Regions from separate parts of the Sanguibacter sp. Leaf3 genome, predicted to be linked through region 1. Evidence: predicted binding sites of a transcription regulator. Region 1 holds the regulator's gene; each other region holds the start of a gene.
What was found. Region 1 encodes HrcA, which represses chaperone genes, less so after heat shock. Its sites were predicted from a motif close to TTNGCACTCGNNNNNNNCGAGTGCNAA; they were not measured.
Positions count from the first base shown of each region.

Region 1 (10,314 bases):
GGCAGAACAGGCAGTCGGGCTCAGGTGCGCTCGTGGTCATCCTCCGAGGCTATCCGGTCGACCGGGCGGCGTCAGCCTGAATCGTGTGCGCTGCGAGGCGCTCACGCCCAGCGCCCCAGGCGCTCGGAGAGCAGCGCCACGGCGATCGGTCCGGCGGTCGAGGTGCGCAGCACGTGCGGGCCGAGCCTGACGAGCGTGGCACCAGCCTCGGTGAGCAGCGTGCACTCCCGCTCGCTGATCCCGCCCTCGGGTCCGACGACCACCAAGATCTCACGCGGTGCGTCCGAATCCGTCGCGCTGTCCTCGGGCGTCTGGGCAGCCAGTTCTTGGGCCCCTGCGCCGAGCGCCGGGAGCGCAGGCAGCGCAGCCTGGGCGATGGGCAGCGTCGCCTCTTCGTGCAGGACGAGGACCGTGCCACCTGCGGCGACCACCTGGGCCGTGCGGGCGGCGAGGCCCTTCGCGTCGACGACGTCGCCGACACCCGGCAGCGAGGCACGCCGGGCCTGCTTGGTCGCCGCGCGGACCGTCGCAACCCAGCGGGCCCGAGACTTCGCGGCACGGTCCCCGCGCCACACCACGACAGACCTCTCGGCCTGCCACGGCAGCACGGCGTCCACGCCGGCCTCGGTCGCCGCCTCGATCGCGAGCTCGTCCCGGTCGCCCTTGGCCAGAGCCTGGACGAGCACGAGGGACGCCCCGTCGGACGGCTCGCGCTCGACCGAGACGACCTCGAGGGTCACCTCGGAGGCCTGCACAGCCGTCACCCGACAGGTGAGCCGCAGGCCCGCGCCGTCGACGACGTCGATCCGCTCGCCGACGCCGCGACGCTGGACGACACCTGCGTGCCGCCCCTCGAGACCGTCGAGGAGGTACGTGTCACCCGGGGCCAGAGACCCCAGGTCCCCGGCCTCGGCCAGGAAGACCGGTGCGCTCATCAGCGGCCGGTGAGCTTCTCACGCAGCCGGCTGAACACACCCGGGTGGGCCGCAGCGACGCGCCCCTCGGGACGCTCCTCGCCGCGCAGGACCGCGAGCTGACGCAGCAGCTCTGCCTGCTCCTCGGACAGCGACGTGGGGACCTGGACCTCGACGTGCACGTTGATGTCTCCGCGACCGCCACCGTGCAGGTGACCGACGCCGAGGTTCTTCAGCGTGACGACCTGGTCGGGCTGCGTGCCCGGGCGCAGGTCGACCGACTCGGGACCGTCGAGGGTCTCGAGCTCGATGACGGTGCCGAGGGCGGCAGCGGTCATCGGCACCTCGAGCGTGCAGTGCAGGTCGTCCCCGCGGCGCAGGAAGGTCTCGTGCTTGCGCTCGCGGATCTCGAAGTAGAGGTCACCGGCAGGACCGCCGGCAGGACCGACCTCGCCCTGCGAGGTGAGCTTGATGCGGTTGCCCGTCTCGACGCCCGCAGGCACCTCGACGCTGACCGTGCGGCGGCTGCGGACGCGGCCCTCGCCCGAGCACTCGGCGCAGGGCTCGGGGATCGTCGTGCCGAAGCCCTGGCAGGCTGCGCACGGGGCCGTGGTCATGACCTGGCCGAGGAAGGAGCGGGCCACGCGCTGGACCGTGCCGCGTCCGTTGCAGACGTCGCAGGTGCGCGGGGAGGTGCCGGGGCGGCAGCACGAGCCGGAGCAGGTCCCGCAGACCACCGCGGTGTCGACCTGGATGTCGCGGCGCACGCCGAAGGCTGCCTCGGAGAGGTCGATGTCCAGGCGCACGAGGGCGTCCTGGCCGCGGCGCGAGCGCGGGATCGGGCCGCGCTGGGTCTGGCCGCCGCCGAAGAACGTCTCGAAGATGTCCTGGAAGCCGAAGCCGCCGCCACCGTTCATGCCGCCGCCCGGAGCCGACGGGTCGTGACCCATGTCGTAGGACCGGCGCTTCTCAGGGTTCGAGAGCACCTCGTAGGCGCGACCGACGTCCTTGAACCTGTCCTCGGCGTCCGGACCTGCGACGTCAGGGTGCAGCTCGCGGGCGAGCTTGCGGTACGCCTTCTTGATCTGGTCCTGGCTGGCGTCACGGTCGACGCCGAGCACCTCGTAGTAGTCGCTCACTGGTTGGTCTCTGCCGTTCGTCGAAGGGGGCTGGTGCGGCGTCCTGTCGCGGCACCACGGTGCTCGCTCTGAACTCTGCAACGTCTGGACGGGGGTTCTTGTTTCATCGCGTGCGTCACGTCGTGGCCAGGCCGCCGGGCGACGGGGCCACGACGGGCCTCATGCACCGAGGATCCTGGACAGGTAGCGGGCGACGGCCCGCACCGAGGCGATCGTGGCGGGATAGTCCATGCGGGTCGGGCCGATCGACCCGATAGTCGCGACCGAGTCGCCGTCCGAGCCGTACCCGGTCGTGACGACCGAGGTCTCGAACAACCCTGTCAGCTGGGTCTCGTGACCGATCCGCACGTTGACCCCTGAGGAGTCGTCGCCCATCTCGGTGAGGAGGTTGAGCAGCACGACCTGCTCCTCGAGGGCCTCGAGGACAGGGCGCAGGGCGTGCTCGAACCGCATGCTCGCGTGCGCGAGGTTCGCGGTCCCGGCGAGCACGATGCGCTCTTCGCCCTCCTGGGAGAGCGTGTCGGTGACGACCTCGGCGACCCGCGCGACGAGCGCCTGGTCCTCGGGGTCGAAGGTGGCCGCGAGCGCGTCGAGCGCCGTCCGCAGCTCCGGGAGGCGCCGGCCGGCTGCGGCGGCGTTGAGCCGGGCGCGCAGCGCGACCAGGACGATCTCGTCGGGGGTCGCGTCGAGCTCGAGGGTGCGCTGCTCGACACGGCCCGTGTCGGTGATGATGACCACGAGGAGCCGGCGCTCGCCGAGGACGACGAGCTCGAGGTGGCGCAGGCCGGAACGGCGCAGCGAGGGGTACTGGACGACGGCGACCTGGCCCGTCAGCTGGGCGAGCAGCCGCCCGGCCCGGGTGACGACGTCGTCGAGGTCGACGGCGCCGTTGAGGAAGGTCTCGATCGCGTTCTTCTCGGCCGCGCTGAGCGCCTTCACGCCCGCCAGGCGGTCGACGAACATGCGGTAGCCCTTGTCGGTCGGGACCCGTCCCGCGGAGGTGTGGGGCTGCGCGATGAAGCCGCCCTCCTCGAGGACCGCCATGTCGTTGCGGATCGTCGCGGGCGAGACGCCGAGGCTGTGCCGTTCCGCGAGGACCTTGGAGCCCACGGGCTCGCGGGTGTGGACGTAGTCCTCGACGATCGCGCGCAGGACGTCCAGCCGTCGCTCGTCGCTCGCCGCCACGGACCTCTCCTTCACGTCGTCGCCTGCCTGGGCCTCTGCGCTGCCTGCGCGGTCTGGCCTGTCATCGGCCTGTCTTCGGGCTGTCGTCAGGCCTCCATCAGCACTCGGGAGGCCTGAGTGCTAATTCTACGACAGGGCACCGTCACGGTGCACGCGGCGGTCACGCATCCCCTGGAGACAGCCGTGCGGCCCGGAGCTATCGTGTGAGCAGACCTGGACCGGCACGCGACGGAGCGTGCCGGCGACGACGGGAGGTCCAGCGCATGCACACTCCGTCGGACGCACCGGCGGCGCTGCCGGTCCTGTCCGCCCGCTCTGGTCTGCCCGTCCTCCCCCCGCTGCCTGCACAGCCCGGCGGGGTGCGTGATCTCGTGCAGGCCTCGTGGGTGCGCTCGTCGGCCTCACGTCTCGACCCTGACGCCGTACCCGAGCCGACCCTGCTCGACGACTCTCTCCGGGCCGTCCGAGACGAGCACCCGCTCACGCGCGTCCTCGGCACGATCCAGACGCTCCTCGTGCGGCACACGACCGACACCGGTCTCATGGTGGCCGTCGGAGACCAGGCCGGCCGGCTGCTCTGGGTCGACGGTGACCACGACGTCCGCCGTCGGGCGGAGAGCATGGGTTTTGTGGCCGGGACCGACTGGTCCGAGACCGCCGTGGGCACCAACGCCCCCGGGACGGCGCTCGTGCTCGACCGTGCCGTGCAGATCCGACGGACCGAGCACTTCGCGCGGATCGTGCACCCGTGGAGCTGCACAGCCGTCCCCGTGCACGACCGCGCGACAGGCTCGCTGCTCGGGGTCATCGACATCACCGGGGGTGACGACGCCGTGGCGCCCACGACCCTCGCCCTCGTCGAGGCGACCGCGCTCGCCGTCGAGGCCGAGCTGCACCTGCTCACCCTCGAAGACCGGCTCGCGCGCAGACCGGCGCGGCGGCCGTCGGGCTTCACGCTGAGGCGGCTCGCAGCACCCACCGCGGCGAAGGCCGCACCAGCAGCCGAGACGGCGCAGCCCACGGGGCAGGCTGGCACCACCCGCGGGCACGCCCCGCTGCTGCGGGTCCTCGGGCGGGACGACGCGCTGCTCGAGGTCGACGGAGACAGGCTGGTCCTGAGCGGGCGGCACGCCGAGATCCTCACGCTGCTCGCCTGGCACCCGCGCGGCCTCGGCGCCGAGGAGCTCGCGACCGCCGTCTACGGGCGCGACGACGCCCTCGTCACCCTGCGCGCGGAGATGGTGCGCCTGCGCAGGGCGCTCGAGCCCGCATCGCTCCAGGTCCTCTCGCGTCCCTACAGGGTGGGCACGCCGCTCGACCTCGACGCCTCTCAGGTGCTCGCCTTCCTCGACCGCGGCGCTCACAGGGTCGCCTTCGCGGGGTACGTCGGCCCCGTCCTGCCAGGGTCGGCCTCGCCCGGGGTCGCCGCTGCGCGCAGCGAGGTGAGCCGACGGTTGCGCGAGTCGCTGCTCGCCGACGCCGGGGTCGACACCCTCCTCGCCTTCGCCCGGACCGCCGAGGGCGCCGACGACGTCGAGCTGTGGACAGCGTGCCTGCGGCTGCTGCCCGGTCGCTCGCCCCGCCGGGCTGCTGTCGTCGCGCACCTCGAAGACCTCGAGGTGAGGCTCGGCCGGGCGACGCCCTGACGACCTGGGCGAGAAGTCGCGGCGCGCCCGGCGTTCGACCGCTCGACCGCTCGACCGCTCGTGCAACTCGATGCAACCTCGGCGGACCTAGCGTCGAGGAGAGCCCGGTCACCGCCGGGCGCTCATCAGACAGCGTCGTCGAAGGAGCACACATGACCGTCTACGCAGCCCCCGGCACCCCGGGAGCACTCGTCACCTTCAAGCCCCGCTACGAGCACTGGATCGGCGGCACCTGGGTCCCGCCCGTCAAGGGCCAGTACTTCGAAGACATCTCCCCCGTCAACGGCAAGCCCTTCGCCGAGGTCGCCCGCGGCACGGCCGAGGACATCGAGGCAGCCCTCGACGCCGCGCACAAGGCAGCCCCCTCGTGGGGCAAGACCACAGGCACCGAGCGCGCCGACGTGCTCAACAAGATCGCCGACGTCATCGACGCGAACCTCGAGCTGCTCGCCGTCGCCGAGACCTGGGACAACGGCAAGCCGGTCCGTGAGCCGCTCAACGCCGACCTCCCCCTCGCCGCGGACCACTTCAGGTACTTCGCGTCGGTCATCCGCGCGCAGGAGGGCGAGTTCACCGAGCTCGACAACGACACGGTCGCCTACCACTACGCCGAGCCCCTCGGCGTGGTCGGGCAGATCATCCCGTGGAACTTCCCGATCCTCATGGCGACGTGGAAGCTCGCACCCGCGCTCGCGGGCGGCAACACGATCGTGCTCAAGCCTGCTGAGCAGACACCCGTGTCGATCCTCGTGCTGATCGAGCTCATCGGCGACATCCTCCCGCCGGGCGTGCTCAACGTCGTCAACGGCTTCGGCCTCGAGGCCGGCAAGCCTCTCGCCTCCAGCCCCCGGATCCGCAAGATCGCCTTCACGGGCGAGACGACCACGGGCCGGCTGATCTTGCAGTACGCGAGCGCGAACCTCATCCCCTCGACGGTCGAGCTCGGTGGCAAGAGCCCGAACATCTTCTTCGAGGACGTGGCCGACAAGAACGACTCGTACTACGACAAGGCGCAAGAGGGTTTCGTGCTCTTCGCCTTCAACCAGGGCGAGGTGTGCACCTGCCCGTCGCGGTCGCTGATCCAGAAGCCGATCTACGACACCTTCCTCTCCGACGCCCTCGACCGGACGAAGAAGGCCGTCCAGGGGAACCCTCTCGACACGGACACGCAGGTCGGCGCTCAGGCCTCGAACGACCAGCTCGAGAAGATCCTCAGCTACATCGACATCGGCAAGCAGGAGGGCGCACGGCTGCTGCTCGGCGGGGAACGCGTCGACCTCGGCGGTGATCTCACCGACGGCTACTACGTCGCACCGACGATCTTCGAGGGGCAGAACTCGATGCGGATCTTCCAGGAGGAGATCTTCGGACCGGTGGTCGCGGTGACGAGCTTCGACGACTACGCCGACGCCATCGCGAAGGCGAACGACACGCTCTACGGCCTCGGGGCCGGCGTGTGGTCGCGCAACGGGAACCTCGCCTACCGCGCAGGGCGAGACATCAAGGCGGGACGCGTGTGGGTGAACAACTACCACGCGTACCCGGCCGGGGCGGCCTTCGGCGGGTACAAGAGCTCGGGCATCGGACGGGAGAACAGCAAGCTCGCGCTCGACCACTACCAGCAGACGAAGAACCTGCTGGTGAGCTATTCGGAGTCGGCGCTCGGGTTCTTCTAGGAGCGTGCAGTGAGTCGTCGAGGAGCCATCGAGGAGGATCCATGATCGACGCCGACGTCGTCATCGACGGCGAGACACAGTCGCGGGTCGCCGCGACGGACAGCGCTGTCGAGCTGCTGCGCAGGTTGTGGGAGCAGCACGGGCCGCTGATGTTCCACCAGTCTGGCGGGTGCTGCGACGGCTCGTCGCCCATGTGCTACCCCGCGGGCGAGCTGTTCACCTCGGCGGCCGACGTCCTCCTCGGGCGCTTCGACATCGCCGACCAGGGAGCCGGCGGCGCGCAGTCGCAGACCATCGACTTCTGGATGTCGACCGAGCAGTTCGCGTACTGGCGCCACACGCACCTGACGGTCGACGTGGTCCCAGGGCGCGGTTCGGGCTTCTCGGTCGAGAGCCCCGAGGGGGTGCGCTTCATCATCCGGTCGCGGCTGATGGACGTGGCGGACGCCTTCGCCTGATCGGCGCACGGCCCCGCGTGCGACGGACGGCGAGGCTCCGCTCGTCCGTCGCACGCGGGGGCTAGCCTGCTGCGGTGAGCTCAGACCGCTACTCCCAGGACGTCCTCGCCGCCGGACCGCACCCCTCGGCGCGCCGCCCCACCTCTCGGCCCGTGCCCGCCGACCGCGGGCTCGTCGTCGAAGAGGTCATGACCGGGTGGGTCGGGGCTGTGACCCGTGTCGAGAAGTCCGGCGGCCTGCACGTCGTCGTCCTCGAAGACCGCGCCGGGCGCACCCGCACCTTCCCGCTCGGCCCTGGGTTCTGGGTCGACGGCGCCCCTGTCACGCTCACTCCCCCGGTCACCTCCACGGCCCCCGCGGCACCCACCCGCACGGCGAGCGGCTCACGCGTGGTCGCCGACGCCCGGGCGCGCGTCGCCCGCGGCAGCCGCATCTGGGTCGAGGGACGCCACGACGCCGAGCTCGTCGAGAAGGTCTGGGGCGACGACCTGCGCGTCGAGGGTGTGGTCGTCGAGCTGCTCGAAGGAGTCGACAACCTCGCCGACGCGCTCGCCGACTTCAAGCCGTCGAAGGGCCGACGGGTCGGTGTGCTCGTCGACCACCTCGTCCCGGGGAGCAAGGAGCAGCGCATCACCGACGACGTGCTGCGCGCCTTCCCCGGCGGCAACGTCAAGGTGCTCGGCCACCCCTACGTCGACGTGTGGCAGGCCGTGCGCCCGCAGCGCATCGGGCTCGACGCCTGGCCGGTGATCGACCGTGGCACCGAGTGGAAGTACGGGATCCTCCAGCGCCTCGGCTGGCCCGCCGAGAACCAGACCGACGTCGCCCTCGGCTGGAAGAAGATCCTCGGGACCGTCCGCAGCTACGCGGACCTCGAGCCTTCGCTGCTCGGCAGGGTCGAAGAGCTCATCGACTTCGTGACGGTCACCGACTGACCCGGCCGGTCCAGACACTCCTGCGGTCCTGCGGTCCTGCGGTCCTGCGGTCCTGCGGTCCTGCGGTCCTGCCGGGTGAGGGTCTTGCCGTGCCATCCTCGGAGACAGCGCGTCATCGACGAGAGCCTGCACCCCGGGGGGGGTGCAGGCTCTCGTCGGTCGCGCGTGGAGCTGGAGGTCGTCAGACGGGCTGCTCGTTGATGAGCTTCCTGTAGACGTACGCCGAGGCGATCATCGACACGGGGATCGCCACGAGCAGGCCGACCAGCAGGAGGATCGCGCCGACGGCGTTCGCGAGGTAGACGAAGACGTACAGCAGGATCGCGGTCGACAGGTTGTCGAGGACCAGGCGGATGCTCGCCTTGATCGAGTCGATGACCCCGAGACCCTTGTCGATGATGAAGAACAGCGCGAACTGCCCGAAGAACGCGACGATGATCGACCCGATGAAGGTGAAGCTGACGATCGTCGACACGAGGGAGACGAGCAGCGACGTGAGGATGATCGTGCCGAGGCGCGAGGTCGAGAAGAAGTCGGCGAGCGTCGGGCGGCGGCCCTGGGTGATGACGAGCGCACCGCGGATGATGCCGGCCTGCGCGAGCATCACGAGCACGAACATGATGAGCGTGAAGACGACAGCACCGAAGCCGAGACCAGCGATCCCGGCGGCGCCGACCCCGTCGTCACCTGCGCTGAGGCTGCTCCCGACGAGGATGGCGAAGAAGATGCCCCCGACGACCGCGAAGACCGCGAGGTAGGCGAGCGCGGCCAGCAGGAACACGCCGATGTTCTGCGTGAACTTCTGCCACCCGTAGCGGAAGCCGTCAGGGACCGGAGACTCGGGGGCACCGTACTGGCCCGCGGAGATCGGCGGGGCGCTCGGCGGTGGGTAGGCGGACCCGGGCGGCGGGTAGCCGCCGGTCGAGTACTGGTCCTGAGCGCCGTAGGCAGGCTGCTCCGGGGTGGTCTTCTCCCAGCCCGAGGGCTGACCCGGTGCCGGCTGACCGTAGGCGGGCGGCTGCTGGCCCGCTGCGGGCTGGCCGTAGGCCGGGGGCTGCTGGCCGTACCCGGGCTGCTGACCCTGGGCCGGCTGGCCGTAGACGGGCGGCTGCGCCGGCCCGGGGGGCGGCGGATATCCCGACTGTGCGTAGGGGTCCTGCGTGCCGTCGTCCGGCGTCTTGTCGCTCATGCGATCTCCTCGGTCCTCGGTCCCGGCGGACGACCGCGGGATGCGGTCGGACCACGGCCGGGGGCTGTCTACCTCACCCTAGGGGGGCGGCAAAGGTCCAGGCTAGAGCCCCCGACGACCGTGCGCCTGCGCAGACCACACGCTGGCACGTGGTCTCTGAGCACTCAGAGGACGAGCGCCTGCACTCAGAGGACGAGCGCCTGCACTCAAGGGACGAGCGCCTGCGCTCCGGTGAGGGCGTCCGCCACGGTGCGGGCGTAGAGGTCCTGCCCCGCGGGTGCCGGGTGGACACCGTCCTTGCCGAGGACGTCGGGCTGGGCAGCGACCGCGGCGGCCCAGTCGGCCACGACCACGTTCTCGGGGTGGCGGGCCGCAGCGGCCCGCATCTGGTCGTTCGTCGGGCCGATCCAGCTGCGGTCCGCGGAACCCGTGACGAGCACGAGCACGTGGTCGGGACCGACGGCGGCGACGACGTCCTCCATGACCCGCTCGGTCACCGTGCTGTTGGTCCCCAGGGACACGACCACGTACGTGCGCAGGGTGCCCGCGTCCCGCATCGCCGTGATGATCTCGGGTGCCGTGCTCATCTGGCGCGAGACCTCGGCGTCGACGAAGACCCCAGGCAGCGCCGCCTGGAGGGCCGGCACGCTGATGAGGCTCACCGAGTCGCCGACCAGGGTCACCTGGTCGCCCGGCGGCGGGACCGTCGGGACGGGGGCTGGGGTCGGCTCTGCTGGCGCTGTCGGCTCGGGCGTGGGCTCGACCGTGGGCGCAGGCGCTGGCTGCGCCGCGTTGGCCTCCTGCGCAGCCTGTGCCCCCTCGAGGATCTGCGCCTCGAGCGAGGACGTGGCGGGCTCGCGGACCCCGGCGAGCACGAAGGCGCTCACGAGACCGAGGGCCAGCACCGCAGCCACCGCGAGACGGACCCGGGCGAGGGGCGAGCGGCCCGGTGCTGCCTGCTCGGCGCGCGCAGCGACGACCAGCCGCCGTGCGCGGCCCGCGACCCGCGTCCACAGCGCCCGGATGCCGGCGATCATCACCGGACGCTCGAGGTACTTGTACGACACCCAGGCGGCGACCGCGGTGACCACGGTCGCCACTGCGGCGACCGACCACGACGTCGACCGACCCGGGTTCTCCGCGCCCATGAGGCTCGCGACGAGCACGACGAT
Region 1 is NZ_LMRH01000002.1:278,645-288,958, reverse strand. It holds gene ASG53_RS08745 (HIT domain-containing protein) at 1-40, opposite strand, end outside; gene ASG53_RS08740 (16S rRNA (uracil(1498)-N(3))-methyltransferase) at 102-935, opposite strand; gene dnaJ (molecular chaperone DnaJ) at 935-2,053, opposite strand; gene hrcA (heat-inducible transcriptional repressor HrcA) at 2,213-3,238, opposite strand; gene ASG53_RS08725 (GAF domain-containing protein) at 3,502-4,884, shown strand; gene exaC (acetaldehyde dehydrogenase ExaC) at 5,037-6,560, shown strand; gene ASG53_RS08715 (DUF779 domain-containing protein) at 6,602-7,018, shown strand; gene ASG53_RS08710 (DUF3097 domain-containing protein) at 7,093-7,953, shown strand; gene ASG53_RS20515 (hypothetical protein) at 8,135-9,142, opposite strand; gene ASG53_RS08700 (acyltransferase family protein) at 9,349-10,314, opposite strand, start outside.

Region 2 (10,314 bases), on a different contig from region 1:
AGCAGCAGCGCGCTCGGCCAACGCCAGGAGCGTCGGGAGGTCGTGGTCGAAGTAGACCGCCTCCCACGTGTTGAGCGTGACCGGGCGAGGTCGCGCAGGGTGCGTGGCCCGTGCCCGCAGCTCGGTGTGGAAGCGTGCGGCCAGGTCGTCGAGACCGTCCCCCCACGACCCGAGGACCCACGGCGTGCTGTAGGTCGCGCCCGGGGCGAGGTCGATCTCCCCGGCCGCGAGGAGCTCGCTCCCCTGGAGCGACGCCTCTGCGGTGATCGTCCGTTCGGCCGCCAGCCTGTGGTTGCCGCTCCACGCCACGTGCACGGCGTGCACCCGACCGCGCTCGAAGCCGAACCCGCTCGTCCCCGCGGCGAGCAGGAGCGAGGCGTCTGCACCCGGGCGTCCCTTACGGCTCTCCCGCAGGTGCGTGCCGACGGTGAAGGCTCGACGCTGCGGTGTGCGCTCGCGGAGGTGGCGTCCAGTGGTGTCCAGGATCTCGGTGGCCTGCGCAGGGACGGGGAAGGTCGCGGCGAGGGACAGCACCGAGTAGTCGTCGTCGCCGGTGTTGGTGAGCGAGAGGCGCTGCCGGACGAGGCCGGCCCGGGTGACCTCGAGCTCGACCACGAGCCGCAGCCCGCCGTAGCCGTCCTCGGCGGTGATGGTGGCGGTCGTCTGGTCGGCGTCGATCCCGAGGAGCTCGAAGGACGGAGAGAAGACCCTGCCGTCGCGGTGCCCCTCGAGACCGGGTGTGCCCAGCCAGCCGTCAGCGTCGAGCGGGAGGAGGGTCAGGCGCGCCGGGACGTCGAGGCCGCCCGACACGCGCTGCGGGACGGCGGCGAGGGCGAGCCCGTCGAGGTCGGCCTGGTCGAGGTCCCCGAGGTCGTCGCCCCAGTGGACGATCGTCGGGAGACCCGGGGTGGTCGGGTCGACGACGAGGCTGGTGCCGCCGTCGCGGAGCTGGAAGATGCGTCGCTGCATGGGTTATTTTCTAGACGAAAGCAATTGGCCTGTCAAGGGCTGGTTCGATCCGTCCAGATCCGCGGCACCTCCGACATACCTCTGAGATCCAGTCAACGGGCCTCGCCGGGTTGGTACGATGATGGAACTTATTCGTCGGCGGATCGCGATCCCCGCGACACGACAGGTAGGTTGACGGTCGGACCGGCGGAGCAGCACGTCTTCACGCAGGGCCCCGTCGGACCCTGCGCGGTCAGAGCCTCGGTCGGACGGCGCTCAGACTGACGGTGCCGATCAGGCCGAGGCAGCTCGGCCAGCGCGGGTCCACGGCTGCGCGCGCCGTCTCGCTCGACCCCGAAGACCGCCACGACGACGAGGAGGAGCACAGATGAGCGAGGCAGGACCGCCGCCCGCCCCCATCACCGACTCCGGGCGCGACCTCGCGCGCGAGGTGCTCGTCCACGGACCCATCAGCCGGACCGAGCTCTCCCGCAGGCTCGGCCTGTCCCCCGCGAGCCTGACCCGGCTCTCCAAGACCTTCCTCGACAGCGGGATCCTCGTCGAAGGCCCCGAGGTGTCCGACGGTGCTGTCGGCCGACCGGTCAAGCCGCTCGACGTCAAGGTCGACGCCCGCCGCTTCGTCGGGATCAAGCTGACAGGCGAGGACGCCCTCGGCGTGAGCACAGACCTTCGCGCGACCCAGACCGGGTCCGCCTCGTCGCGCCTCGCCTCGACCTCGCTCGACGACGTCCTCGACGCCGTCGATGCAGTCGTCCAGGCGCTCGGCGGACCGGCCGCCTTCGACGGCATCGGGATCAGCCTCGGCGGCAACGTCTCCGACGGCGTGGTCGACCGCGCGCCGTTCCTCGGGTGGCGCGGTGTCGACCTCCGCAGCGCTGTCTCCGAGCGCCTGGGGATCCCGTCGACCATCGAGAACGACGTCGTCGCCCTGACCGCCGCCGAGCACTGGTTCGGAGCCGGGCGAGGCTCGACAGACTTCGCGGTGCTCACCATCGGCGCCGGGGTCGGCTACGGGCTCGTCGTCAACGACCACGTGGTGCGCACAGCCGACGTGGGCTTCGGCCTGCTGGGGCACTTCCCCCTCGACCCGTCGGGACCGCTCTGCATGGACGGCCACCGCGGCTGCTCGACAGCCATGCTCACCACGGGGAGCATCTGCGCCCAGGTCTCGGTGGCCCTCGGACACGCCGTCACCTACGACGAGGTCCTCGAGATGGCCGCCGCGCACCACCCCGTGGCGCGGGCCGTGACCGAGTCCGCCGTGCGGTCGCTCGGCCGGCTGCTGGCCGCCATCACCAACATCGCGCTCGTGAGCACCGTCGTGCTGGCGGGCGAAGGAGTCGGCCTGGTCGAGAGCCTCGGCGCGGAGCTCGACGCCGCCATCGCTGCGGACCGCGACCCCGACGGCAGCCCCGTCAGCCTCGTCGTCGACGACAGCGGCTTCGTCCCCTGGGCCCGTGGCGCCGCAGCCGTCGCCATCCAGAGCAGCTTCGGCGTCCTCGGCACCTGACAGCCCCGTGCACGTCGTCGCACCTCGGTGCACGACGTCGCACCCCTGTCCCGAGGCCCTACCCCCGTGCGTGACGTCGCCCCCCTGCGCCGAGGTCGCACCTCGTGCGCCGAGGTCGTACGGACACGCCGGTCCGGCTCCCAGAAGCCCGAATCTGGCGTGTCCGTACGACTTCGCGGGCAACCGTACGACCTGACGGGCAACCGTACGACCTCGTGCGGAGCGGGGCGGGGTGGGGCGGTGCGCGGGGTCGGGCAGGGCGCGGGGCGGGCGGGGTGGTGCGGTCGTGCGGCGAGGGGCAGGGTGGTGCGAGTCGCGGGGTAGGTGACCACCAGCGGGTACGCCGACGGGCGGACCCCTCCGGACGTGTCCCGGTGGAGCCCGCCCGTCGGCGGTGCAGTGCTCGGGCTAGGCCCGGGCGGGCTGGATCAGAAGTCCATGCCGCCCATGCCGCCGTCGCCGCCCGGCATGGCCGGAGCCTTCTCGGGCTTGTCCGCGACGACTGCCTCGGTGGTGAGGAACAGCGCAGCGATCGAGGCGGCGTTCTGCAGAGCAGAGCGGGTCACCTTGACCGGGTCGTTCACACCAGCCGCGAGCAGGTCCTCGTACACGCCTGTCGCGGCGTTGAGGCCCTGGCCGGAGGGGAGGTTGCGGACCTTCTCGGCCACGACCCCACCCTCGAGGCCTGCGTTGATCGCGATCTGCTTGAGCGGAGCGTCGATCGAGGCGCGGACGATGTTCGCACCCGTCGCCTCGTCACCCTCGAGGTCGAGGAGACCGGCGGTCTCGAAGGCGACCTTGCCAGCCTGGATGAGAGCGACGCCACCACCGGCGACGATGCCCTCTTCGACGGCTGCCTTCGCGTTGCGGACAGCGTCCTCGATGCGGTGCTTGCGCTCCTTGAGCTCGACCTCCGTGGCGGCACCGGCCTTGATGACCGCGACACCTCCGGCGAGCTTCGCGAGGCGCTCCTGGAGCTTCTCGCGGTCGTAGTCGGAGTCCGACTTCTCGATCTCGGAACGGATCTGCTTGACGCGACCGGCGATCTGGTCGACGTCGCCGGAGCCCTCGACGATGGTCGTCTCGTCCTTCGTGACGACGACCTTGCGGGCCTGGCCGAGCAGGTCGAGCGTGGCGGTCTCGAGCTTGAGGCCGACAGTCTCGGAGATGACCTGACCACCGGTGAGGATCGCGATGTCCTGGAGGATGGCCTTGCGGCGGTCGCCGAAGCCCGGAGCCTTGACGGCGACGGACTTGAAGGTGCCACGGATCTTGTTGAGCACGAGGGTCGCAAGAGCCTCGCCCTCGACGTCCTCGGCGATGATGAGCAGCGAGCGACCGGCCTTCATGACCTGGTCGAGCAGCGGCAGGAGGTCCTTGACGTTCGAGATCTTCGACTCGACGATCAGGACGTACGGGTCTTCGAGGACAGCTTCCTGGCGCTCTGCGTCAGTCTCGAAGTAGCGGGCGAGGAAGCCCTTGTCGAAGCGCATGCCCTCGGTGAGCTCGAGCTCGAGGCCGAAGGTGTTCGACTCCTCGACGGTGATGACACCTTCCTTGCCGACCTTGTCGAGCGCCTCGGCGATGAGCTCGCCGATCGCGGGGTCGCCGGCCGAGATCGCAGCGGTGGCCGCGATCTCTTCCTTGGTCTCGATGTCCTTGGCGTCGACGAGCAGCTGCGCGATGACAGCCTCGACGGCCTTCTCGATGCCGCGCTTGAGAGCGATCGGGTTCGAGCCGGCAGCCACGTTGCGCAGGCCCTCGCGCACGAGCGCCTGGGCGAGCACGGTGGCGGTCGTGGTTCCGTCGCCGGCGACGTCGTCGGTCTTCTTGGCGACCTCCTTGACGAGCTCAGCACCGATGCGCTCGAACGGGTCCTCGAGGTCGATCTCCTTGGCGATGCTCACACCATCGTTCGTGATGGTGGGCGCGCCCCACTTCTTGTCGAGGACGACGTTGCGACCCTTGGGGCCGAGCGTGACCTTCACGGTGTCGGCGAGGACGTTGAGTCCACGCTCCATGCCGCGACGGGCCTCCTCGTTGAAGGCAATGATCTTTGCCATTGGGGTGTGATCCTCCGCTGGTGGCGTGTGGTGGTCGGACGATGCCCGCGACGGACGGCCTCGGACCGCGGCGTTCATGTCACGCCGTAGCCTCGGGGCCTCATCGAGCGACCGATGCTTCTGTCACTCTCCTAGCGAGAGTGCTAATGCAATTATTGGCACTCTCGACCCGAGAGTGCAAGGGCGGCGGCGCGCCGCGGCGCCCAGGTCGGTACGCCGACGGCGGAACCCGCAGCCGGCACCACCGCGTCGGCACCCGAGCACGCCCAGACGTCCTCGTAGAGTGGACCCGATGCCAGCGACCGACGACGACGCCTCCGCGAGCCCAGCGCACGTCCGTCGCCGGCCGCGCGCCGCGCTGCTCGCGCTCCTGCTCGTCGCAGCGGTCGTCGTCACCGGCACAGGACGGGCCCTCGAGGTCTGGCCCTTCTCCCCGCGGAACGCGACGGTCGCGCTCTCCTCAGCCGGCATCTCGGTGGCCCCCGACGGCACCCGCACCCCGATCCCGCCGGGCTCGGACGTGCAGTTCCTGCCCGGCAGCCGCGTCGCCGTGGCGAGCCCCGGAGCAGCCACGCAGCCCCAGCTGGACGCGGCTCAGGAGTCCCGCGACTGGCTCGCCGCCGGCACCGTCCCGGGCGCCGGGACGGACTTCGAGGACATGGCCGTCGACGCGCTCCTCGACGTCAGGGCGCTGACCCTCGACGACGGCGCCGTCGTGGCCGGGTGGTCGCCGAACTGGCGCTACGCCTGGCCCCGCGACAACGCCTTCGTGGCTGTCGCGCTCGCCCGCACGGGGCACGTCGAGGACGCACTCACTGTCGTCATGTTCCTCCAGCAGGTGCAAGAGGCCGACGGCTCCTTCGAGGCCCGCTACCTGCCCGACGGCTCCGGCCCACCCGACGACCGCGGCATCCAGACCGACGCGACAGGGTGGGCCCTGTGGGCCGCGGCGACGGTGATCGCGGAGATCGAGTCGCCCCAGGACCGCACCAGCGCGGCTCGCGACCTCGAGCCGTTGCTCGAGCGCAGCCTCGCGCACATCCGCGACCTGACCGACGACGGCACCACGCTCCCCCCGCCGTCCCCCGACTACTGGGAGGTCGAGACGTCCAAGCAGACCCTCGGGACCAGCGCGCCCCTGCTCATGGCCCTCGCTGCGTCGCCGCCGGCCCTCGACGCCCTCGGGGACGCCCGAGCGGCACGGGAGGTCGCGACTGTCGCCGAGACCTTCGACGAGGTCGTGCACGACGCGTTCGCGCCCGGCTACGGCCGCTACCTCGGAGGGTCGAGCGTCGACACGGCCGTCGCGTTCCTGCTGCCGCCGTTCTTGCCCGTGACGGCCGACGAGGTCCCCCGCGCTGTCCTGAGCGCCTGGGATGCCGCCCCCATCCGGATGGCCCGCCCCGGAGGCGGGCTCGCGCCCGGCACGAGCTGGAAGCGCGACGGGATCTCGTGGACACCCACGACGAGCGTCTTCGCCCTCGCCTCAGCAGGCTTGGGCGACCAGACCGGGGCCGTGCGCTGGCTGACGTGGCTCGACGACCACCGCACGACGCTCGGCTCGATCCCCGAGAAGGTGCTCTTCGACGGCTCCCCGGCCCAGCTCGCGCCGCTCGCGTGGAGCAGCGCGAACGTGCTGCTCACCCTCGTGCTGCTCGACGAGGCCGAGGCCGGTCGCGGCTGACACGACCAGCAGGGTCGTCGGACAGCCCGACGCAACGCTGCCGGTCGCGGCTGACACGACCAGCAGGGTCGTCGGACAGCCCGATGCAGCGCGGCGACGACGACCCCTCAGACCGCGGACCCGGAGACGGTCGGGACCCGCTCGAACAGGCCCGCGGGGCCCGCACACGCTCAGGCACCGGCCCGCACCACCGAGAGGTTCAGCCTCGCTCGGGCGCGAGGCTCGGCATGGTCCTGGTCCCGAACTCCCGGCGCAGCACCTGACGCGCGGCGAAGTACCCACCCAGCCCGTGCACCCCGGGCCCCGGCGGGGTCGAGGCGGAGCACAGATAGGCACCGGGCGCTCCAGTCGCCCACGGGTCGACGTGCGGGGTCGGCCGGGCGAACATCTGCCACATGGTCACAGACCCGGCCGCGATGTCCCCGCCGACGTAGTTCGCGTCATGCTCGGACATGCGCGACGCGGTGGTGGGGTGGGCAGAGACGACCACGTCACGGAACCCTGGCGCGAAGCGCTCGATCTGCGCGGTGACGGCCTCGGTCGGGTCGACGGTCGATCCTGCCGGCACGTGCGCATAGGTCCACAGGGGCCGCAGCCCGCCGACCTCCCGGCCGGGGTCGAGCACAGCAGGGTCGCTCACGAGCGTCACCGGGTGCTCAGCGTGCCGCCCCGCGGCGACAGCCCGCTCAGCCTCGACCAGCTGAGGTCGTGAACCCCCGAGGTGCACTGTCCCCGCCCGAGACACACCGTCGTTGGCCCACGGCACGGGACCGCTCAGCACGAAGTCGACCTTGGCGGCCGCGTTGCCGTACCTGAACCTGCGCAGCGCGCGCTCGGCCGTCCCCGGCAGCCGCGCGCCGAGGATGTCGGCGGCGGCCCGTGGGGTCGTGTCGAAGACGTAGGCCCGTGCGGACGGCAGGTCGGCCGTCGAGGCGACGCGGACGCCGGTCCGCAGCTCTCCGCCGTGGGCCAGGAGGTCTGCGACGAGCGCAGCGGTGATCGCGCCCGAACCGCCTCGAGGGAGCGGCCAGCCGTGCGAGTGCGCGAGGGTCGCGAGCATGAGCGCCGTCCCGGCAGCAGACAGGGTGGGCAGCGGCGCGATCGCGTGGGCAGCGACCCCCGTGAGCAGCGCCGGGGCGGCCTCACCCCGGAACCGACGGCCCCACAACGGTGTGCCCTGCTCGAGGACGCCGAGGCCGAAGCGCGCCGTCGCGACGAAGCCTGCGACGCTCGAGAGCATCTCGCCCGGGATGCTCCGGCGGTCACCGAGACCGGCAGAGACCACCGCGTCGGCGTGCTCGGAGAGCCGGCCGACAAGAACGAGCCACGCGTCGCTGTCGACCCCGAGGCCAGCGGCGGTCCGAGCGGCGTCACGGTAGGCCAGTCCGGCCTCGCCGCGGTCCAGCGGGTGCGCGAACTGCACCTCGGGCTCGACGAGCTCGACCCCGCGTGCAGCGAGGTCGAACTCGCGGAAGAACGGCGACGCGAGCGCCATCGGGTGCACGGCCGAGCAGGTGTCGTGCAGCAGCCCGGTGCCCGACCCGGGCAGCGCCTGCGTACGAGCGCCGCCCCCGGCCTCGGTCTCCGCCTCGAGGACGAGTACGCCTAGGCCGGCCCGGGCGAGCGTGACCGCGGCGGCGAGGCCGTTCGGCCCCGACCCCACCACGACGACGTCGTACGCGTCCACGGTGCTACCCGGCGAGGATCACGGACAGCGGTCCGCGCAGCTCGGGGACGAGGGTGACCTGGCTGGCCGGGATGCCCAGGAGGTCTGCGACAGCCTGCGCCTCGTCGGCGAGGTCTTCGCTCTGGTACCAGACGACCGAGGCGTTGAGCCTGTCGCCCGTGTAGTTGTCGGCCGAGACGTCGGACCAGCCGGCCCCGGACAGCGTGTCGGCTGCACCGGCGGCAGCGCCCGAGCGGCCCGTCGCGTTGAGCACCCGGACGGCGACGGACGTGTCGGCCACGGGCGCCTCGGGCTCGGCGGGGGTCTCCGGGGCCGCCGCGGGATCTTCAGCGGCCGGGTCTTCGGCAGCCGGATCTTCAGCAGCAGGGTCCTCGGCCGCGGGGTCCTCCGCAGCCGGGTCTTCAGCAGCCGGGTCTTCAGCAGCCGGCTCTTCGGCAGGCGCGCTCGCGCTCGGGCTCGCGCTGCTCTGGTCGAGCGGCGACCCGGGGGTGCGGGACAGCACGTAGACCGCCGCGACGGCGAGCGCCGCGCACAGCACGACGACGACGAGGAAGGGGGCGGTCTTGCTCCAGGCCGACCGCGGGGTCCTGTGGACGCCGGCGGGGAGGCCGAGCCCGTCGGTCCGGTCGAACTCGTCTTCGGGGTACTTGCTCACCGGGCAAGGCTAACGGGTCTGCGGCCCCGAGGCAGGCAGGCGGGTGTGCAGGTCCTGGTCAGACCTGGCTGCGACGCTGCGTGCGCTCGCGCTGACGGGTCGCGCGCATGCGGCGCAGACGCTTGACGAGCATGGGCTCTGCCTCGAGCGCGGCGGGCGAGTCGATGAGCGTGTTGAGCACCTGGTAGTACTGCGTCGCCGAGAGGTCGAACAGCTCTCGGACCGCCTGCTCCTTGGCCCCGGCGTACTTCCACCACTGCTTCTCGAAGTCGAGGACCGCCGCGTCCCGCTCAGAGAGGGCGGGCTCCGACGAGGCGTCGTCAGAGGACGTCGGGGTGTCTTCGTCGATGCTCGGGACTGCTTCGATCATCGTCTGCTCCTCGGTCTCGTCTCGGCCGTGCCTGCTGTCGCGCCTGGGTGCACGCCGTGGATCACCGACGCGGTGCGGGCCGTGGCTCGCAGCACGGCGTCCCCCACGCGACGAGGGCTTCACCGCGTCCGATCGTACGCGCGAATGACACCCGTGTCATTCGTCCTGCGCAGGGCTCCGGCCGCTCCGGCGTGCGCCGACCCGGGCTTGTCTGCGAGGCTCTCCAGATGGCAGACGCACTCTTCTCCCACCCCTCGGCCGACCGCCACCACCTGCTCGACGACGTCGCCCCGGACTGGGCCGAGGCGCTCGCACCCGTCGCCGAGACCATCGACCGTCTCGACGCCGAGCTCCTCGCCGACGCAGCGCCCGGCTCCGTGCTCCCGGCGCGCGACGACGTGCTGCGCGTCTTCCGAGACCCGCTCGCCGCGGTCAAGGTCCTGGTCGTCGGACAAGACCCGTACCCGACCCCCGGGCACCCGATGGGTCTGTCCTTCTCGGTCCAGCCCCACGTGCGCCCGCTCCCCAGGTCCCTCGCCAACATCGTCACCGAGCTCCGGGACGACGTGGGGGTCCCCGCCCCCGCGAACGGCGACCTCTCGGCGTGGTCGGCGCAGGGCGTCATGCTCTGCAACAGGGTGCTCACCGTCGCCGCAGGCGAGGCGGGGTCTCACCGCCGCGCCGGGTGGGAGCAGGTGACAGACCGCGCCATCGAGGCCCTCGTCGAGCGCGGCGGTCCGCTCGTCGCCGTCCTGTGGGGGCGGGACGCCGCGACGCTGCGACCGGCCCTGCGCGACGTCCCGGTGGTCGAGTCCGCCCACCCGAGCCCGTTGTCGGCCCGGCGCGGGTTCTTCGGGTCGAGACCCTTCTCCCGCGTCAACGAGCTGCTGGTGGCCCAGGGAGCCTCGCCTGTCGACTGGTCGCTGCCGTCGGCGGACGACGCACTCTTCTAGAGGCACGACCGGGACCTGGCGGATCCACCTGTCCGGGGCGAGGTACAGAATGGACAGGTGGACCATGACGACACCGCCCCAGCGACCGATGCACCGACCGACCCCTCCGAAGGGACCGTGCACCTGCCTGCGCCGGGTCCCTGGGCGCGCTATGTCGCCGTCGGGGACTCCTTCACCGAGGGCCTCTGGGACGCCGAGCCCGCCGACCCTGCGCAGTGCCGCGGCTGGGCCGACCTCCTGGCGAGGTCGCTCTCGCACAGGCGCATCGACTCTGGCCAGGACCCGTTGCTCTACGCGAACCTCGCGATCCGCGGCAAGCAGATCCGGTCGATCCTGGGCGACCAGCTGCCCGTCGCCCTCGAGATGAAGCCCGACCTGGTCAGCCTCATCGGGGGTGGCAACGACATCTTGCGGCCCTCGGTC
Region 2 is NZ_LMRH01000001.1:635,839-646,152, reverse strand. It holds gene ASG53_RS02770 (alpha-galactosidase) at 1-969, opposite strand, end outside; gene ASG53_RS02760 (ROK family transcriptional regulator) at 1,337-2,479, shown strand; gene groL (chaperonin GroEL) at 2,908-4,542, opposite strand; gene ASG53_RS02750 (glycoside hydrolase family 15) at 4,835-6,226, shown strand; gene ASG53_RS02745 (phytoene desaturase family protein) at 6,426-7,913, opposite strand; gene ASG53_RS02740 (LytR C-terminal domain-containing protein) at 7,918-8,568, opposite strand; gene ASG53_RS02735 (DUF3263 domain-containing protein) at 8,627-8,938, opposite strand; gene ASG53_RS02730 (uracil-DNA glycosylase) at 9,166-9,891, shown strand; gene ASG53_RS02725 (SGNH/GDSL hydrolase family protein) at 9,949-10,314, shown strand, end outside.
Region 2: the regulator HrcA is predicted to act here: its motif matches at 4,663-4,689, upstream of groL (chaperonin GroEL).

Region 3 (10,314 bases), on a different contig from region 1:
GGCGACGACCTGCCCCGGAGACGCCTCGATGGTCGTCAGGGTCGGGTCGGCAGCACCTGCCACGAGGGCGACCGTGGCTGTCGCCTCTGCGGGCACCCCGTCGACCGTGAAGCTGATGGTCGCGGTCCCTGTCGTGGTGGGAGCCAGGAGGGTCGCCGTGTACGTGCCGTCGCCCTGGTCTGTCGTCGCGCTGACCGAGCCGGTGTCGGTGATCAGCACGACGGTGCCACCCGAGGAGGTGAGCGGGTTGCCGTTCGCGTCGATCAGACGGACGGTGAGCGTCGAGGTGGAGACCCCGTCGGCGGTGATGGTCGTCGGGTCGGCCTCGACGACAGAGCGCGCGGGGTCGCCCGGACCGGCCACGAAGGACGCCTGGGCTGTCTGGGCACCGGCCGCGCCGTCGAGCGTGAAGCCCACGGTCGCCGTGCCCACGGTGGTCGCGGAGGTGAGGGTCGCCGTGTAGGTGCCGTCTCCGAGACCGGTGACGGGTCCGACAGCGCCGAGGTCCGTCGTGACGGTGACGGGCACGCCGCCTGCCGCCACAGGGTTGCCCTGGGCGTCGACGGTCCGGACCGTGACTGTCGCCGTGGTCGTGCCGTCGGCGACGAGGGTCGTCGGGGACACCTCGACGGTGGTCCGCGTCGGGTCTGGGGCTCCGGCGACGAGGTCGACGGTGGCTGTCGCCTCGGCGGCCGAGCCGTCGAGCGTGAAGCCGAGCGTCGCGGTCCCGACCGTCGTCGCGGCCGTGAGGACCGCTGTGTAGCTGCCGTCCCCGAGGTCGGTCACCGTGCTCACGGTGCCGAGGTCTGAGGTGACCACGACGGTTCCGCCGCTCGAGGTGAGCGGATTGCCGTTGGCGTCGACCAGGCGGACGGTGACCGTCGAGGTCGACGAGCCGTCGGCCGTGAGCGTGGTCGGGTCTGCCTCGATGGTCGAGGCGGTCAGGTCGGCGGCGCCGGCTGTGAGCTCGACCGTGGCGGCGGCGTCTGCGGGGACGTCGTCGAGGGTGAAGGACAGCGTCGCCGTGCCGGTGGTCGTCGAGGACGTCAGGACGGCTGTGTACGTGCCGTCGCCGTTGTCGGTCGTCGTGCCGAGCGTCCCCGCGTCGGTCGCGATGACGACGGCACCGCCGGAGGTCGTCAGCGGGTTGCCGTTCGTGTCGAGCAGCCGGACGGTGACCGTCGAGGTCGAGGCGCCGTCAGCGGTGATCGACGTCGGGCTCGCCTCGACGGTCGAGGTCTCGGTGTCAGCGGGCCCCGCCACGAAGCCGACGGCTGCCGTGGCCTCCGCAGCCGCGTCGCCGAGCGTGAAGGACAGCGTCGCCGTGCCGGCCGTCGTCGAGGACGTCAGCTCGGCCGTGTACGTGCCGTCACCGACGTCCGTCGTCGCACCGACGGTCCCGGCGTCTGTCGCGACGACGACGGTCCCGCCGGAGATCGTCAGGGCGTTGCCGTTGGCGTCGACCAGACGGACCGTCACCGTCGAGGTCGACGCCCCGTCGGCCGTGATCGACGTCGGGGACGCCTCGATCGTCGAGGTCGTCGGGTCGGCTGCGGCAGGCAGGAGGTCGACCGTCGCGGAGGACTCTGCGGGCTGGTCGTCGACTGCGAAAGTCACGGTCGCCTGGCCCGCGAAGGTCCCCGAGGTGAGCGTCGCCGTGTAGGTGCCGTCGCCGACGTCGGTGGTCGAGGAGACCGAGCCGAGGTCCGTCGAGACGAGGACGGTCCCGCCCGAGCTCGTCAGGGGGTTGCCGTTCGCGTCGACCAGACGGACCGTCACCGTCGAGGTGGACGTCCCGTCAGCGGTGATCGACGTCGGGGACGCCTCGACGGTCGAGGTCGTCAGGTCGACGGCGCCAGCCGTGAGGTCGACCGTGGTGGTCGCCTCCGCGGCCACGTCGTCGAGCGTGAACGACAGCGTCGCTGTCCCGGCCGTCGTCGAGGACGTCAGCTCAGCCGTGTAGGTGCCGTCACCCACGTCGGTCGTGGCACCCAGGGTGCCCGCGTCGGTCGCGATCGCGACAGTCCCAGCCGACGTCGTCAACGGGTTGCCGTTCGCGTCGACCAGCCGGACCGTGATCGTCGAGGTCGACGCACCGTCAGCCGTGATCGACGCAGGGCTCGCAGAGATCTCCGACAGGCCAGCCGAAGCCTCACCCGCCACGAAGGTCACGGGAACAGTCGGCCCAGCCACCTCACCACCCAGGGTGAACCCCACGGCAGCGACACCCGCAGCCGTCGACGACCTCAGGAGAGCCGTGTAGGACCCGTCCCCCTCGTCGACAGTGCCCAGCACCTCCCCACGCGAGGAGAGCACCACCACCTCGCCACCCGAGGACACCAGCGCGTTCCCGTTCGCGTCGACCAACCGCACGGTGACCGTCGAGGTCGAGACACCGTCGGCGGTGATCGACATCGGGTCTGCCTCGATCGTCGAGGACCCCAGATCGACCGCGCCCGCGGTGAACGCGACGGGCGCCGTCGCCGGGGCCCCGGCACCGTCGAGGGTGAAGGAGACCGTCGCCGTCCCTGCGGTCTGAGCCGAGGTGAGCACTGCCGAGTACGTGCCGTCGCCGGCATCCGTCGTCGCGCCCACGGTGCCCAGGTCTGTCGCGACGACCACGAGGCCGCCCGAGGTACCCGTCGGGTTCCCGTTGGCGTCGAGGAGCGTCACCGTCACCGTGGAGGTCGACGTCCCGTCGGCCAGGATCGTCGTCGGCGAGGCCGAGATGGTCGACGCCGAGAGGTCGACGTCGCCAGGCGTGAACGCGACGCTCGCGGTCTGCGTCCCGGGCGCATCGTCCAGGCTGAAGGAGACCGTCGCCGTACCAGCCGTCGTCGCGGAGGTCAGCTCGGCTGTGTACGTGCCGTCGCCGACGTCGGTCGTCGGACCGACAGTGCCACCCTCTGTCGCGATGACTACCGTCCCGCCCGACGTGGTCAGGGCGTTGCCGTTGGTATCGAGCAGCTGGACCGTGATCGTCGAGGTCGAGATGCCGTCGGCCGTGATGGACGTCGGGGCGGCCTCGATGGTCGAGGTCGCAGCGTCAGCCGCGCCCGCCAGGAGCTCGACGGCTGTGGTCGCCTCTGCGGGGACATCGTCCAGGGTGAAGGACAGGGTCGCGGTGACGGCCGTCGTCGAGGACGTCAGCTCGGCCGTATAGGTCCCGTCACCGACGTCCGTCGTGGTACCCACGGTGCCCGCGTCTGTCGTGACAACCACCGTCCCACCCGATGAGGTCAGGGGGTTGCCGTTCGCATCGAGCAGCCGGACGGTGACGGTCGAGGTTGACGTGCCGTCAGCGGTGATCGACGTCGGGGACGCCTCGATCGTCGACGCCGTCAGGTCGGCCGCGCCGGCCGTGAAGTCGACCGTCGCGGTCGCCTCCGCCGACACGTCGTCCAGGGTGAAGGAGAGTGTCGCCGTGCCGGCCGTCGTCCCAGACGTCAGGACAGCCGTGTACGTACCGTCGCCGACGTCCGTCGTCGCACCGACGGTCCCTGCGTCCGTCGCGATCACGACGGTCCCGCCCGAGGTCGTCAGCGGGTTGCCGTTGCCGTCGAGCAGCCGGACGGTGACCGTCGAGCTCGACGCACCGTCAGCCGTGATCGACGTCGAGGACGCCTCGATCGTCGAGGTCGTCAGGGCTGCTGGACCGGCCGTGAAGTCGACCGTGGCGGTCGCCTCGCCGGGGACGTCGTCGAGGCTGAAGGACAGCGTCGCCGCCCCGACCGTCGTCGCAGACGTCAGCTCAGCCGTGTACGTGCCGTCACCGACGTCCGTGGTGGCTCCGACGGTGCCTGCGTCTGTCGAGATCACGATGGTCCCACCGGAGGTCTTCAGCGGGTTCCCGTTCGTGTCACGAAGCTGGACCACGAGCTGGGAGGTGCTCGTCCCGTCGGCGACGATGCTGTCCGGGGTCGCGACGATCGTCGACGCCGCGAGGTCGACAGCCCCGACCAGCAGCTCGACCTGCGCGGAGCCCGGTGCGTCGATGCCGCCGACTGCGTACCCGAGGGTGGCTGTGCCTGCCGTGGTGCTGGAGGTGAGGGTCGCCGTGTGCAGGCCGTCTCCCACGGCCGTCGTCGCGGTGACGGTCCCGAGGTCTGTCGTGATGGAGACGACGTCGGTCGACCCGACGATGGTGTTGCCCTGAGCGTCCTTGAGCTGCACCGAGACGAGGGATGTGGACGAGCCGTCGGCGAGGATCTCGGTCGGGTTCGCCGAGATCTCCGACAGCCCGAGGTCGACGGGCCCGGGGACGAAGGCGACGCTCGCCGTGCTGGTCGCCTCGTCGTCGCCGATCGCGAAGCCGAGGGTGGCCGCGCCTGTCGTGGACGACGAGGTCAGGACTGCCGAGTACGTGCCGTCGCCGTTGTCTGTGGTCGCCGAGACAGAGCCGAGGTCTGTCGAGACGACCACGATACCGCCCGAGGTCTCGAGCGCCGTCCCCTGAGAGTCCCGGAGCCGCACGGTGATGGCAGACGTCGACGTGCCGTCTGCCACGATCGAGGTCGGGGAGGCGTCGATGGTCGAGGTCGTCGGGTCGGCGGAACCGACCACGAGGTCGACCGTCGCCCGGGCAGAGCCCTCGACACCGTCGACGGTGAACGTCAAGGTCGCGGTCCCCGGGGTCGTGGTCGACGTGAGCGTGGACGTGTACGTGCCGTTGCCCTGGTCGACGGTCCCGGTGAGCGTCCCGAGGTCGCTCGAGACGACGACGTCACCTCCACCTGTCGTGACGGCGTTGCCCGCTGCGTCGCGGAGCTGGACCGTCGCGACGGCCGTCGACGTCCCGTCGGCCGTGATCGCGACAGGGTCTGCGGTGATCGTCGAGAGCGTGAGGTCGACAGGTCCGGCGACGAGCCCGACCTCTGTCGTCGCCGTCGCCTGGGTGCCGTCGACCGTGAAGGACAGCACGGCCGTCCCAGTCGTCGTGGGGGCTGTCAGCGTGGAGATGTACGTCCCGTCCCCGTTGTCGGTCGTGCCGGAGACCGTCCCGGCCGACGTCGCGACGACCACGTCTCCGCCGGAGGCCGTGAGCGGGTTGTCGAAGCCGTCGAGGAGCGTCACCGTCACCTCGGTCGTCGCGGCGCCGTCGGCGACGAGGGTCGGGTCGGCAGCGACGATCGTCGAGCGTGCTGGGGAGGCGTCTCCCGGCACGAAGGTCACCGTCGTCGTCCGTGCCCCGACCACGGCGTCGAGCGTGAAGCTCACCGTCGCGACCGAGACCTCCGAGGGTGCTGTGAGGATCGCGCTGTACGTCCCGTCGCCGTTGTCTGTCGTCGGACCGACGGTGCCCTCGCTCGTGGCGATGGCCACGGTGCCCCCCGATGTGGTGAGCGGGTGCCCGAGCGAGTCGCGGAGCTGGACGGTGATCTCGCTCTGCGACGCGTTGTCAGCCACGAGCTCGGCGACCGAGGCGGAGATCGTCGAGGTCGTCGCGTCGGCGGGGCCGGCGACGAAGGTCACCGACGCCGGGCTCCCCTGGACCGCGGCGCCGCCGAGGGTCGCGGACACCTGGTAGGTGCCCGGCGTCGTCGACGTGACCGGGACCGAGCAGGTCCCTGCGGCCGAGGTCGTGCAGGTGGTCGACGCCGGCGACGCCCCCGGTGCCACCGAGACGACGAGCGCCACGCCTGCGACGAGACCGCCCGCAGCGTTGCGCGCCGTGACCGTCGCCGAGAGCGAGTCGACGCCGTCGGCGACAGCCGTGCCCGGCTCCACGGTGAGCGTCGACAGTGCCGCGTCGACGACGTCGTCGTCGAGCACGGTGAGGTCGACCGGTGCCAGGACGAGCCCGTCGAAGTTCTGGTCGGTCGACGTCACCGTGTGCGTGATGGTCGTCTGCCGCGTGCCGTCGGTCTCGGCGTCGTCCACTGCGGTGACGACCAGCGAGACCGAGCCGCCCGTGGTCGGCAGGCTCGCCGTCGAAGGGTCCACCGTCGCCCAGGCGGGGGTGCCGACTGTCGCCGCGACGAGGATCGGGGCTGTCGCCGCGAGCGTGCTGGACACCGTGTAAGAGGAGCCGAGGTCGCCCTCCGTCACGGTGACCGACGTCGGTGCGATCGTGAGCGGAGAGACGTAGGTGACCGACCCGTCGGTCGAGGTCGACTCGGCGGAGAGGTTGCCCGACGCGTCGGACACGGCCCCGGCGGGCAGCGAGAGTGTCACGGTGCCCGAGGCGTCCGCGCGGGCCGTGACCGTGTAGAGGGTGTCGTTCACCTTCGCCACCGCCGTGACACGAGTCCCCTGGGCTGTCGAGCCTGCCGTGGAGAAGTCCGAGGCTGTGAGGGCACCCGCACCCGAGGTCGCGAGGGGCTCCGAGACGGCGACGGTGAACCTGAGGTCGCGCACAGAGGTCGGGTCGGCCTGGCTCGCCGCCTGGTCGACCGTGACGCGGGGCCCGCAGAGGTCGGCCTGGGTCTGCTGGACCGTCCTGGAGTACTGCGAGGCCCTACCCGTCGCGTCGATCGTCTGCACCCTGATCTGGCCAGGACCGAGCGTGTAGGGGACAGTCATCTGGCCGGCTGCGCTGAGCGTCTGGCGGCCCAGGTGAACGGTGGCACCGCTCGTCGCGCCTGTCGGGAGGTAGTACGCGTCGATGCTGACGGGGACGGTCGGGACGGTTCCGGAGGAGGGCGGTGTGACGGAGATCGACAGGGTGCACTGCGCAGAGTCATAGCTCGTCGCCGTGGGGTACCAGGTCGAGACCTGGGAGTTGGAGGCCGCGGTCGCGTTGGTCAGCATCGAGACGGCGCTCGTCTCGTTGCCCGCACCGACGCCTCCGTAGGACGCCGTGCCGAAGGTGTTGCGCTGGGCTGTGAGGATCCCGGTCCCGGCGAGGTAGACCGAGCTGCTCGTGAAGCCGTCGAAGTAGTTGTCCTCGATGCGCCAGCCGCTCTGCTGGGCCGCGGTCCGGCTCAGGAGGGCGTAGACGGCGTAGGACGTGGTGCCGGCATTCGCCCCGGCATTGTCGAAGGTGTTGCCCGAGATGACGTTCGGGGCCCCGAGCCCCGGGGTGTTGATGAAGACCAGGGTGTACCCGGCGGTCAGGCTGTTGCGGGTGAAGGTGTTCCCGACGATCTGCGCGTTGGTGAGCGTGAAGCCGCGCAGGTCGAGGGCGTGGTTCGCCCCGCCGAAGCCCTCGAACCTCGACCCGATGACCGTGAGGTTGCTCAGTGTCGCTGCCCCCTGACCCTGGAGTCCTGTGTAGCGCTCGGTGTCAGGGTCGTACATGTGGATGCGGTCGAGGGTCAGACCGTCGACTGTCGCCCCTGCGGCGATCCTGATCGCGGACCCGCCTGCGGCGTAGGTCGAGCCGATCTCGACGGCTCGGACCGTCACCCGGTCCGCACCGTCGGCGAGCCACAGGAAACGCTCGAGGTCGATGCTGCCCGGGTCGAGAGAGGAGCCGTTCTCGATGACGGCGCCGTCGCCCGCCGGGCCGACCACGACGGCAGTCTCGTTGGACCTCACGGTGGTGAAGTTCCGGAGCGTGACGCCGGGGCCGTTGAGGTAGATCGCGGTCGAGCCGTAGACGTCGTTGAGCGATCTGATACCGAGGCGGCCCTGGAAGTCGAGGGTCACCGGAGCCGTCGCCACGAAGTACGCGCCCAGGTCGCCGAGCGGCGTGAGCGCACCCGAGTACATCCAGCCCGCGGACGTCGTCGCGTGCCCGACGATCGTCCCCGAGGTCTGCACCCCGGGGGTGCTCGCGTCGACGTCCTCGGCGGGAGCGATGGTCACGGTGTCGGTCGTGCCGATCGCGTTGGACTCCTGGAGCGCCGCGCGGAGGGTGCACGCCCCTGCGGCCGTGGCGCAGACCCCGTCACCGACGGTCGCGTCGTCGCCGACCGCGCTCAGGCTGTCGACGAGGAAGGTGCGGTCCGCAGCCGAGGCCGTGGTCGCGGGAAGGACGGCGAGGAGCGACGCCAGCATCGCCGTGACCGCGACGGCGCCGGCAGACCGGACCCAGGCCCGACGGGTGCGGGCAGGTCTGGGACCAAGGTCCGAGTCGCGCGTGTTCATGTGTCCCCTCCGGACGAGGTCTACTGACCTCTTGGCGACCGCCCCCGTTGGTAAGGCGAGTCTCGTCTTGGGGGGAAGCGGCAGCAATGCTAGGGTCAGATTTCACCCGCTCGACGTTCTCAAGCCCCGCGGGCCTTGAAATCTGCCCATTCTGAGTGCCATATGAGGGCTCGAGGCCGGCGTTTGGGTGGAGCTCGAAGTGGACGGGACGAAACGTCTAGGTGTATGTGTGCACCTCCAAGCTCGGGCACTGCTGCGCGAGCGCACCTCGAGACGGCACCAGCAGGCCCCACGTCTGCGGTCTGAGACACGCCGACGACAGGTCGGGGTCCGGTGCGGCACCATGTCCTCATGACAGCCGACCTCGCGCAGATCTCCGCAGCCCTGACGAACCAGTGGTCCCTCCTGCGTGCGTGGGTCGCACCTCTCGGTGACGACCTCTTGGGCACACGGGACCGACCGTCGAGCCTAGACGGCTGGACGAACGGTGAGCTCGTGGCACACCTCGGCCGGGCGATGGAGGCCTTGGCTGTGTGCACGCCGGCCCCCGCGGGCACGGTGCCGCTGACCCTCGCCGAGTACCTCGGGACCTACCCCGAGCGGGCCGCAGACATCGACCAGGTCACCCGTGCGCTCGCCGCGGAGATCGCGCACGCACCGCTCGTCGAGGTCGAGGCGCGAGCCCAGAAGGCCTTCGCCGCCCTGGACGCTCTCGGCCCCGACGGGCACAGGGTCGTCCAGGCCCGCCGCGGCCCCATCCGGCTGCGAGACATGGCGATGTCGCGCCTCGTCGAGCTCGTGGTCCACGCCGAGGACCTCGTCGCGTCGCTCGCGGGGGTCGTCGGCTCGGCGGGCTCGGCGAACCCGATCGACCGGACGGCGCAGCGGATCGTCGCCGAAGAGCTGCTCGACATCGTCGTGCGGCGCGGCGCCGGTTCGCTCGAGGTGACCGACGCGGGCCTGTGGATCAGGCTGGCCACAGGCCGGACCCCCTACGACGTCGACGACCTCGCCCGCGCGCTCGCCTCGCAGGACACCGCCGGCGGCGTGCCCGACCTCGGGCGGATGCTGCCGATCCTCTGACCAGGACGTCGACCTTGGTCCCCGTCGCGCCGAGCGCGTGCGCTGTACGTTGGGTCCATGCTTGCCGCATCCGTGACGCGCTTCTCGCCCGACTCGCCCGCAGACGGCCTCGAGGTCGGTGACAGGCCTGAGCCGGCGAGACGCGACGCGTGGACGACCGTCGACGTCCGCGCCGCCAGCCTCAACCACCACGACCTCTGGTCGCTGCGCGGCGTCGGTCTGCGGGCCGAGCAGCTCCCGATGATCCTCGGCACCGACGCCGCGGGCTACGCACCCGACGGGTCCGCTGTCGTCGTGCACGCGGTGATCGGCGCGGACGGCCACGGCGTCGGTCCGGACGAGCCGCGCACCCTGCTCTCGGAGAGGTACGACGGCACCCTGGCCGAGCAGGTGAGCGTGCCGACCCACAACCTGGTGCCCATGCCCTCGGACCTCTCCTTCGAAGAGGCCGCGTGCATCCCGACGGCGTGGCTCACCGCGTACAGGATGCTGTTCAGGTCGGCCCGGCTCACCCCGGGGCAGAGCGTCCTGGTGCAGGGGGCTGGCGGTGGTCTCGCCACGGCGGCGGTCGCGCTCGGCGCGGCAGCCGGTCTCGAGGTGATCGTCACCAGCCGGTCCGGCACGAAGCGTGCAGCTGCCGCAGCCCTCGGAGCCGCGCACGTCCTCGAGAGCGGTGCTCGGCTCCCGCACCGGGTCGACGCGGTGATCGAGTCGGTCGGCGCAGCGACCTGGTCGCACTCGGTCCGCTCCGTCCGGCCCGGCGGGACCATCGTGGTCGCCGGGGCCACCTCCGGGGACCCCACAGCCGCTGAGCTCACGCGGATCTTCTTCAACGAGATCTCGGTGCTCGGCGCCACCATGGGCACCCGCGACGAGCTGTCTGACCTGCTGGCCTTCATGGTGCGCACCGACCTGCGCCCCCGCATCGACCGGACCTACCCGCTCAGCGGGGCGCGCGACGCCGTGACCCGGCTCGCCGGCGGGGAGCACGTCGGCAAGATCGTCCTGACGCCATGACGGACCGGGTCCCGCTGCCGAGGTTCTTGTCGCGTGCCGAGACCCCCGAGGGTGTCGTGCCGGCCCTCGACGCGCACATCTCCGACGTGGTCGCGCACGAGCTCGCCCGCCGGACGCGGGCCGCGTCGCCGCGCACGCGCGGCGCGGGCTGGGAGCAGGACGTCCTCGGCGAGCCCTACGAGG
Region 3 is NZ_LMRH01000001.1:559,592-569,905, reverse strand. It holds gene ASG53_RS19735 (invasin domain 3-containing protein) at 1-8,031, opposite strand, end outside; gene ASG53_RS02435 (maleylpyruvate isomerase N-terminal domain-containing protein) at 8,383-9,114, shown strand; gene ASG53_RS02430 (zinc-binding dehydrogenase) at 9,172-10,131, shown strand; gene ASG53_RS02425 (alpha/beta hydrolase) at 10,128-10,314, shown strand, end outside.
Region 3: the regulator HrcA is predicted to act here: its motif matches at 8,167-8,193, upstream of ASG53_RS19735 (invasin domain 3-containing protein).